3 regions of the Streptomyces nitrosporeus genome follow, and region 1 is predicted to be linked to each of the others. Evidence: riboswitches for the same ligand, from Rfam matches in the RefSeq annotation. Region 1 holds a riboswitch; each other region holds the start of a gene.
What was found. Region 1 has a riboswitch for cyclic di-AMP ahead of CP967_RS06740 (LysM peptidoglycan-binding domain-containing protein). Riboswitches for the same ligand answer to the same signal wherever they lie in the genome.

Region 1 (3,266 bases):
CGTTCCGCGCGGAGGTGTAGGAGACCTCCTCCTCATCGGCGCCCGCCTGTGCCAGCTCCACCGAGAAGGCCGCCAGGGCACGCCCCTCGATGAGGCGGCGGCCGCTCTCGTCACGGTGCGTCGCGACCCGCCCCGCGTCGGCCCAGCGGCGGGCGGTGTCGGGGCTGACGCCGAGAAGACGCGCCGCCTGTCCGATGGTGTAGGACTGCATGTGCCACACCATAGGGCTGTTTATCGCGCATCTACAACGCCTTCTCCTCGATAACCTCGCAGATGCCATATAGCAGCTCGATGCGTCCGGGGCGAGGCGGGGTGGGGTGGGGCGGGCCGTGCCGGCTTTGCGTGCCGGGGTGTGGACCCTCTGCCGGCTTCAGCGCTTCTGCCAGGTGAGCTTGCCGCCCCCCACCCAGCGGATCACGTCCGGGTCGTCGAGGTCGTGCACCCTGATCCCGGCCGCAGCCGCGACCTCCACCACATCCGTCATCGCCGTCACCATCGCGACGACCTCCCCGTCGATCTCCATGACGCGGAAGGGCGGATCCCCGGGCTGAACGGGCAGGACGGTGATCCGCGGGTAGCTGAAGTGAACGTTCTCCGTCATGTCGAACCGGTTCCACCGGGCCCGCCACGCCACGCGCGACAAGCCGACCGGTGAGCCTTATGCCCGATTTGTTGGCTTAAGGGTATTTAGCTCTGTCATTCAAGGCGATATGCCGACAGGGGTGGGCGGGGTTCGTTGAGAGTGGCGCGGGGTGCAAATCGCCCTTATCGGACTTGGTGACCAGCGTCACCTCCACCGCGCGAGGGGGTGGTGGCGACGCGTCGAGGGCCCCGTGATATCGGGGAATCCGGCGCGGCCGTGTGGGGTCGGTTACACGAATTCCCGTGAATGGATCTTGCGGGTGAATTGTGATCACGAATGCGCGGCTTGTTCCTTTCGCTATTTCTCGCCTACGGTCACCCTCACTCCGGATGGAACGCCGAATCCTGCCGCCGTCCGGGAACCCGACCACATCTCGTACGGCAGGAGCGGGGGACCCAGGTAAGTGCCGATCCGGTGACCGGAGCGGCTTGGGGTGAAGTCGCAGTCCGTCTGCGGCCGGGCAACTCCAGCTCGAACCCGACAGCTCACTTCGCAGGCGACGGAGAGGAAACCAGCATGCCCGCAATGGCCAACCGCCGCCGTTCCAAGTCCAGTTCGCTCACCCGCGGCATCATCGCCGTGAGCACGGGCGGAGCCGCCCTCGCCCTTCCCGTGATCGGCGCCACGGGCGCCTTCGCCGCTCCGGCGCAGACGGCCGCGGTCGAAAAGGCCGCCACCTCGACTGCCGCGTCCGGCAAGGCGATTGCCGCAAAGGACTCCGGCTCCGTCACCTATTCCGTGATCTTGGGTGATTCCCTTGCCGGAATCGCGCGTGCCCATTCCGTGGGCGGTGGCTGGCAGGAGCTGTACAAGGAAAACCGTGAGGCCGTCGGCGACAACCCCGACCTGATTCGCGTCGGCCTGAAGCTGACCATCGGTACCGAGGCGGAGAAGACCGCAGACCGGACCGCTTCGGATTCCTCGGAGTCCGAGGACCGTGCCGACCGCTCGGTGCGCACGGGCACCGCACTCGCCGCCCAGGGAGCCCAGGGCGCCCCGGCCGCCGTGGCCGTGGAGACCGTCGCGGAGACCGAGCCCGCCGTGGCCGTGGAGACCGTCGCGGAGACCGAGCCCGCCGTCGAGCCGGTCGCGTACACCGACGACCTGGACGGCTGGATCAACGAGTCGCTGGCCATCATGGCCCAGCACGGCATCCCCGGTACCTACGAGGGCATCCACCGCAACGTCATGCGTGAGTCCTCCGGCAACCCGATGGCCATCAACAACTGGGACTCCAACGCCGCCGCGGGCATCCCGTCCAAGGGCCTCCTCCAGGTCATCGACCCGACCTTCCAGGCCTACCACGTGCCCGGCACGTCGATGGACAGCTACGACCCGGTCGCCAACATCACGGCCGCGTGCAACTACGCCGCCGACCGTTACGGCTCGATCGACAACGTCTTCGGCGCCTACTGAGCCACGACGCCGGCACCGCTGGGCAGCCCGGCGTGAACGACGGGTGGTGCGGGTCCCCAGGGCCCGCACCACCCGTCGTTCTGTGGGTGCACGGCGAAGAGGCGGGGTGGGGCGGCGTCCCTCCGCGGGTGCCGCGTACCCTCGCCGGCTGGATGGTCCGGCGTACCGCCGAGTTCCGGCGTGCCGCCACGTTCCGGTGAACCGGAGCCCGGCTGTTTCCCGTCCGCCCGGCCGCCGTTCCCGGGGCCTTCGGCGGGGGTGCGCGCGGTGCCGTGGCGGCGCGCCGGAGCGGCGTGACTGGTCACGTACAGGTTCGTCGTCCATACTGCCCGCCGTGGAGCAGCGCATAGATTCGAACAACAAGCCCGAGTTCGCCGCAGGGACAGACCCGGCGTTCATCCCCGGCCTGACGGCCCCCGCACCGGTGCTCGCGGAGGGTGGTGGAACGCCGGGGGCGCCGAAGGAACCGGAGGAACCGGAGGCGTCCCGGGCGCCTGCCGAGGCCGGTACCGGGGCCGTGGGCGCCGCCGACGTGATCATGGACAAGGAAGAGGCCGCGAACGCGGACAAGGCTCCGGAGAAGGCCGGCGGCGCCGAGGAGGTGGAGGACTCCGAAGGCGCGGAGGACCCCGAGGACTCCGGCAAGGGTGAGGGCTCCGGCAGGAGCGGCGGTCCCGTCTTCGAGGTCAGCGACCGCCGGGGCGCCATCCGGGTGGACCGCGAGGGTGTCCGCTTCCAGCTGGACGACCAGGAGGCCGAGTTCGACTGGTCCGAGATCGGAGCGGTCGAGGTCAAGACGCCCCGCTTCGGCCGCAGGTTCACCGTCACGGTGCACCTGTCGAGCCGGCGGTGGTTCAACGCCGAGGTCGAGGCCGGTGCCAGAAAGGACCTCAAGACCTGGACGGCGGAACTCGACGAGGCGCTGGACGCCTACTTCGAGGAGTCCTGACCCCGCCGTATCGCCCTGTTCCGCATGTACGCGGTTCCGGCGCGGGACGCCGGACGGGACCGGCGTGCCGCGTGCCGCGTGTGACATCGGCCTTCACCACCCGGCCGGGTGGTGAAGGCCGATGCCGCGTTCCGGGCCGCGCGTCCGCCGGGCGCGGCTACCGGGGCGCTGGGCCCGGCCCACCGGGCCCGGGTTGACCGGGCTCTCGGATCACCGGGACCCCCGGCGGTCGGCCTCCCCGGCGGCCGGGTCCACCGG
Region 2 (3,266 bases), 180 kb from region 1:
GCCACCGGCCCGGCCAGCAGGTCGTCGCCGTGGAGATCTTCCTCCAGGCACCGCTGGACGCCGAGCCCGAGGGCCTGGACGGTGTGGCCACGATCATGGCGCGCGCACTGTCGGAGGGCACCGACAAGCGCTCCGCCGAGGAGTTCGCCGCCGAACTGGAACGGTGCGGCGCCACCCTCGACGCCCACGCCGACCACCCGGGTGTACGGGTCTCGCTGGAGGTCCCGGTCTCCCGGCTGGCCAAGGCGCTGGGCCTGGTCGCCGAGGCGCTGCGGGCCCCCGCCTTCGCGGAGGACGAGGTGGAGCGCCTGGTCGGCAACCGCCTGGACGAGATCCCGCACGAGCAGGCCAATCCGGCCCGGCGTGCCGCCAAGCAGCTCTCCAGGGAGCTCTTCCCGGCCACCGCGCGGATGTCCCGGCCCCGCCAGGGCACCGAGGAGACCGTGCGGAGCATCGACGCGGCCGCCGTACGGGCCTTCTACGACGCCCATGTGCGGCCGTCCACCGCCACCGCGGTGATCGTCGGCGACCTCACCGGCGTCGATCTGGACGCCCTGCTCGCCGGTACTCTCGGCGACTGGTCCGGGAACACCGCCCAGGCCCGTCCGGTCCCCCCGATCACCGCGGACGACACCGGCCGGGTGATCGTCGTCGACCGCCCCGGAGCCGTGCAGACCCAGCTGCTGATCGGCCGGATCGGCGCCGACCGCCACGACAGCGTCTGGCCGGCCCAGGTCCTCGGCACCTACTGCCTGGGCGGAACCCTCACCTCACGGCTGGACCGGGTCCTGCGTGAGGAGAAGGGCTACACCTACGGCGTCCGGGCCTTCGCCCAGGTGCTGCGCTCCACCGCGCCCGGCTCCGCCGCCGGGGCGACCGGAGCAGCGATGCTGGCCATCAGCGGCTCGGTGGACACCGAGTCCACCGGCCCCGCGCTGGAGGACCTGTGGAAGGTCCTGCGGACGCTGGCGGCGGAAGGGCTCACCGACGCCGAGCGGGAGACCGCGGTGCAGAACCTCGTGGGCGTCGCCCCGCTGAAGTTCGAGACCGCCGCCTCCGTCGCGGCGACCCTGGCCGACCAGGTGGAGCAGCACCTCCCGGACGACTACCAGGCCCACCTGTACGCGCGCCTGGCCGAGACCGGCACGGTCGAGGCGACCGCCGCCGTGGTGAACGCCTTCCCGGTGGACCGGCTCGTCACCGTGCTGGTCGGGGACGCCGCCCGGATCGCCGGCCCGGTGCGGGAACTGGGCATCGGAGAGGTGACGGTCGTCAACGGCTGACGGACGGTCACCGTCCTCCTCCCAGGGGCCCCGGCGAGCGGAAGCGCTCGCCGGGGCCCCTGGCGTACCCACGCCACCCCACGCCCGGAATGGTCCGAAAGAGGGGGTATGCCCTGTGGGATGTCCGACAAAAGGGCCTGTCCGCTTGGTGATCGAAAGCCCTCCCGCCTAGCGTCGGCTCGGCTGTCCGCCGGACGTATGCCGCATCCGCGGCGCCGGGCAGCCATCGCCGAGTCCCCGTCAGGCGCGAGCCAGGGGAGCCGGGGACCCACCGTGTCCCTGGGGTGAATCGGACGTCCGGGCCCCGCGAGGGCCCAGGTGCCCGTAGGAGACCTTCCTGCTCCGAACCCGTCAGCTAACCCGGTAGGCGAGAAGGAAGGAAAGGAACCGCCCCTCCATGGCGTTCACCCGTGCCACCGGGAAGCACCGTGCCCCGAGCCGTCCGGCCCGCAGGAGCACCCGGGCCGCCGGTGTCGCGGTCCTGGCCGCCGCCGGCGTCGTCGGCGCCGCAGCCTCCCCGGCCCTCGCCGCGGAAGCGGCCCCGGCGGGGGGCACCGGACTGACCCAGGCCGTCTCGATGGGCAGCACCCTCGCCGACCGGATCGACGCCCAGGCCGAGGCCCAGCTGCGCCAGGCCGAGCTCGCCGCGAAGGCGGAGGCCCAGGCGGAGGCCGAGCGCAGGGCCGAGGCGCGCGCCGAGGAGGCCCGCGAGGCCGAGGCCCGCGCCGCCCGTGCCGCCGAACGCGCCCGGCTCAACGCCTTCCGCCTCCCGGTCGCCGGCTCGTACGTCACCACCGGCTACAGGTCCGGGGGCTCCCTCTGGTCCTCCGGCAGCCACTCGGGCGTGGACTTCCGCGCCGCGTCCGGCAGCTCCGTCGTCGCGGTGGGCGCCGGCACGGTCGTCGAAGCCGGATGGGGAGGCGCGTACGGCAACAACGTCGTGCTCCGGATGACGGACGGCACCTACACCCAGTACGGACACCTCTCCTCGATCGACGTGTCCGTCGGCCAGAGCGTCGCCGCGGGCCGGCAGATCGGCCTCTCCGGCTCCACCGGCAACTCCACGGGCCCGCACCTGCACTTCGAGGCCCGTACGACCCCGGACTACGGCTCCGACATGGACCCGGTCGCCTACCTCCGTTCGCACGGCGTCCAGCTCTGAGCGACGCGGTCCGCACCGGGCCCCGTCCCACGCCCGGCCCCCGTCCCGCACCGGCTCCCCGTCCCGCGCCCGGCCCCCCGGCACGGGCCGGGCGCGGGGCTCCGGGGCGGCCCGGCGTCCACGGCGGCCGGCCGGTCACCCCTCCTCCTCGGCCGCCTCCCACCGCAGCAGGTCTCCCGGCTGGCAGTCGAGCGCCTCGCACAGCGCCGCGAGTGTCGCGAAGCGGACCGCCTTCGCCCGTCCGTTCTTGAGCACCGCGAGGTTGGCGGGGGTGATCCCGACCCGTTCCGCGAGCTCGCCCACGGACATCTTCCGCTTCGCGAGCATCACATCGATGCCGACGACGATCGGCATCAGATCACCACGTCCAGTTCGGCCCGCATCCGCGCCGCCTCGACGTCACGTGCGACGGCCTGGGCGAGCAGCATCCGCAGCACGAGCACGACGAGCGCCACACCGAGGACGGCGACGGCCGCCCCGCAGACCAGGAGCACCACGCCCGGGGCCACGGCTTCGCCGGGGGCCAGGAGGACCGCGAGGGCGAGGACCAGCAGGGCGGCCGCCACGACAGCGCCGATCACCACGTGCACATGGCGGAAGGCGGCGTGCGAGAAGACCGTCCCGCGCCGGACCATCGTCACCAGCCGCCATACGCAGACCAGGACGATCTCGACCGTCACGAAGCCCAGGACGACGATCGTGAGCAGCGGGGTCCGCAGATACGCGTGATCCGCGGCGAGGTCACCCAGATCCATGGCCAGCAGCGGCACCATCACGGCCTGTACGAATACCGAGCCCATGAGCAGTGCCGCGAGTACCGC
Region 3 (3,266 bases), 3.0 Mb from region 1:
CGGCGCCACCGGCGCGAACGCGGCCGAGGCATCCACCTGGGACCGGGTGGCCGAGTGCGAGAGCGGCGGCATGTGGAGCGCCGACCTCGGCAACGGCCGCTACGGCGGCCTCCAGCTGTCCCAGGACACCTGGAAGTCGTACGGGGGCACGGTGTACGCGCCCCGCGCCGACCTCGCCAGCCGCTCGCAGCAGATAGCGGTCGCCGAGAAGGTGCTGGACGACCAGGGTCCGCAGGCGTGGGCCAGTTGCGCGGTGGTCTCCGGGCTGGTGCTCGACGGAGGGCTGCCGGGCGTGGACCCGGGCGGCGACCCGGCGGACACCTCCCTGCCCGGATCCACCGGATCCACCGGGGAGACGACGCGCGAGACGGACGAGGACACGGCGGACGAGGTGTCCGGCGCCGCGGAGGACGACGCCGAGGGCGGTGCGGGGGACGGGGCGAAGGACCCCGCGGCCGACGCCGGCGCGGCGGACGACGGCGGACGGAAGGGGAAGGCGGGCACGCCCGGAGGGAAGGAGACCCCCGGGGACTCCGGCGGATCCGCGCCCTCGGCGTCACCCTCCACCGCCCCCGAGCCCGAGGCGTCCCAGAGCCCCGGCCGCACCGGAGGCGGGAAGCACCGCGGCGCGCCCGCTCCCGAGGCGGGTACGGGGACGGGGGCGGACGCGGGACGCGATACCGGCCGGCACGCCTCCCGCGGCGACTCTGGCGCGCGCGAGGACTCCGGCGCGGACGGCACCTACACGGTCCGCGAGGGCGACAACCTCTGGTCGATCGCGGGCGCCCAGGACGTGCCCGGCGGCTGGACGGCCCTCTACGAGGCCAACAGGGGCGAGGTCGGCTCCGACCCGGACCTGATCCTCCCGGGCCAGGACCTCGACCTGGCGGCCGCGGGCACCGGAGCGGCCGGCGGCACGGCGGCCGGCGATGACACGGCGGCCGGGGACGCGACCGCCGGGGCGGCCGGCGGGAAGACCGCCTCCGGCCACTGATCAAAACGGGAAAACACCCCGAAAACAAGGGTAGTTAAGGGGCCTATGTCCACTTATGCGTAAGTGAGACATGGGTCTCTTTGCTGTTCGCGGCGGGCCTCGCCCGTCCGGTCCGTCCGTATCGGCTCCGACCTGCGGAAATAATCCCCTGCCCCCCTTCGGTACGTGCTGATTGCGCGTTATGTCCAGCTTTGAATGTCGGGGTTGGGTGTGTTTACGGTCGGAGCCGCTCGCACCGCGGGCACCTTCGACCGTCACGCCGAATCCTGCCGTCGGCCGAAGGGAACAGACGCGTCATGCGCCGTAGGCAGGAGCGGGGGACCCAGGTAGGTGCCGGAGCGGACCGTCGGGAAGACGGTCGGACCGGCTCGGGGTGAAGTCGCTCGCCAGTGCGGGCGACCGGGCAGCTCACAGCCCGAACCCGACAGCTCACCTCGTAGGCGTCGGTGAGGAGAACCATGCTGCTTTCGAACAAGGGCAAGCACCGTCGTACCTCCAGGGCCGTCCGCATCGCCACGATGGCCGGTGTCGCCGGTGCCGCCGTCGCCGTCCCGCTGATGGGTGCCACCGGCGCCTCCGCCGCGTCCGTCGAGACCTGGGACGCCGTCGCGCAGTGCGAGTCCGGTGGCAACTGGTCCATCAACACCGGCAACGGCTACTACGGCGGCCTGCAGTTCTCGCAGTCCAGCTGGGCCGCCGCCGGCGGCACGCAGTACGCCGCGCGGGCCGACCTGGCCACCAAGGAACAGCAGATAGCCACCGCCGAGAAGCTCCTCGACCTCCAGGGGCCGGGCGCCTGGGCGTGCGCCGGAGCCGGCGGTCTGACGAACGACGGTGTCGACCCCGGCGTCGACACCGGTGCCGCCGCGAACGGCGACACCGACCCGCAGGCCGCACCGGAGCGCGAGGCCGAGCAGCCCGCCACCCGCAGCGAGAAGCGCACCGCTCCCGAGGAGACCGTCACCACCCCCACCGGTGAGAAGGTCCAGAAGGGTGACGGCGAGTACGAGGTGAAGACCGGCGACACCCTCAGCAAGATCGCCGGTGCGAAGGACGTCAAGGGCGGCTGGGAGAAGCTGTTCGAGCTGAACGACGACATCGTCAAGGACGCCGACCTGATCTTCCCGGGTCAGCAGCTCCACCTGAAGTAGTCCGGGATCCTCCTCCCCGGACGGCCACCCGGCCCGGCGCACCCACCCCCCTGTGCGCCGGGCCGGCGGCGTGCCGGGGGCTTCCCGGAAGGGCTTTCGGGGCGCCGCCGGAACGGCCTCCTGGGGGGTGAGTGTTCAACAGTTGTAGTTACCTGCCAGTAAATTTCTGAAGAAACGCCCGTAATGCGGGTGCTTGAGACCTTTTTCGTCCCAGGGGACGGGCGGTCGGCCGACGCAGCGGGCCGGGCCGGTTAGGCTCGTGTCGCTAGGCCACCGTGACCCTGGACAACCAGTGTCAGATCCCAGAAGGAGATGCCTCGTGCCGTCCATCGACGTCGTCGTAGCCAGGGAAATCCTCGACTCCCGGGGGAACCCCACGGTCGAGGTCGAGGTTGGTCTCGACGACGGCAGCACGGGTCGTGCTGCCGTTCCGTCCGGTGCTTCCACGGGTGCGTTCGAGGCCATCGAGCTCCGTGACGGCGACCCCAACCGCTACCAGGGCAAGGGCGTCGAGAAGGCCGTCCTCGCCGTGATCGAGCAGATCGGTCCGGAGCTCGTCGGTTACGACGCCACCGAGCAGCGCCTCATCGACCAGGCGATGTTCGACCTGGACGCGACCGAGAACAAGGGCTCGCTCGGCGCCAACGCCATCCTCGGCGTCTCGCTGGCCGTGGCGCACGCCGCGTCCGAGGCCTCCGACCTCCCGCTCTTCCGCTACCTCGGCGGCCCGAACGCGCACCTGCTGCCCGTTCCGATGATGAACATCCTGAACGGCGGCTCGCACGCCGACTCCAACGTGGACATCCAGGAGTTCATGATCGCGCCGATCGGCGCCGAGTCCTTCTCCGAGGCCCTGCGCTGGGGCGCGGAGATCTACCACACCCTGAAGAAGGTCCTGAAGACCAAGGGCCTGTCCACCGGTCTCGGCGACGAGGGCGGCTTCGCCCCGAACCTCGAGTCCAACCGCGCCGCCCTCGACCTCATCATCGAGGCCATCAAGGAGGCCGGCTACGTCCCCGGCCGCGACATCGCGCTCGCCCTGGACGTCGCCGCGTCCGAGTTCTACAAGGACGGCGTCTACGAGTTCGAGGGCAAGTCCCGCTCGGCCGCCGAGATGACCG

Region 2: it holds a riboswitch for cyclic di-AMP, as region 1 does, so the genes downstream of both, CP967_RS07470 (M23 family metallopeptidase) here and CP967_RS06740 (LysM peptidoglycan-binding domain-containing protein) in region 1, are expected to answer to the same signal.
Region 3: it holds a riboswitch for cyclic di-AMP, as region 1 does, so the genes downstream of both, CP967_RS20520 (transglycosylase family protein) here and CP967_RS06740 (LysM peptidoglycan-binding domain-containing protein) in region 1, are expected to answer to the same signal.

What each region holds. Positions count from the first base shown of each region.
Region 1 covers NZ_CP023702.1:1,572,188-1,575,453, reverse strand. Annotated here, with positions in the region: gene CP967_RS06750 (TOBE domain-containing protein) at 1-211, opposite strand, end outside; gene CP967_RS06745 (hypothetical protein) at 371-601, opposite strand; cyclic di-AMP (ydaO/yuaA leader) riboswitch at 969-1,157, shown strand; gene CP967_RS06740 (LysM peptidoglycan-binding domain-containing protein) at 1,160-2,059, shown strand; gene CP967_RS06735 (prolipoprotein diacylglyceryl transferase) at 2,394-3,008, shown strand.
Region 2 covers NZ_CP023702.1:1,755,207-1,758,472, reverse strand. Annotated here, with positions in the region: gene CP967_RS07475 (M16 family metallopeptidase) at 1-1,283, shown strand, start outside; cyclic di-AMP (ydaO/yuaA leader) riboswitch at 1,501-1,667, shown strand; gene CP967_RS07470 (M23 family metallopeptidase) at 1,681-2,445, shown strand; gene CP967_RS07460 (helix-turn-helix domain-containing protein) at 2,581-2,799, opposite strand; gene CP967_RS07455 (DUF2975 domain-containing protein) at 2,799-3,266, opposite strand, start outside.
Region 3 covers NZ_CP023702.1:4,621,305-4,624,570, forward strand. Annotated here, with positions in the region: gene CP967_RS20515 (LysM peptidoglycan-binding domain-containing protein) at 1-994, shown strand, start outside; cyclic di-AMP (ydaO/yuaA leader) riboswitch at 1,284-1,452, shown strand; gene CP967_RS20520 (transglycosylase family protein) at 1,453-2,145, shown strand; gene eno (phosphopyruvate hydratase) at 2,465-3,266, shown strand, end outside.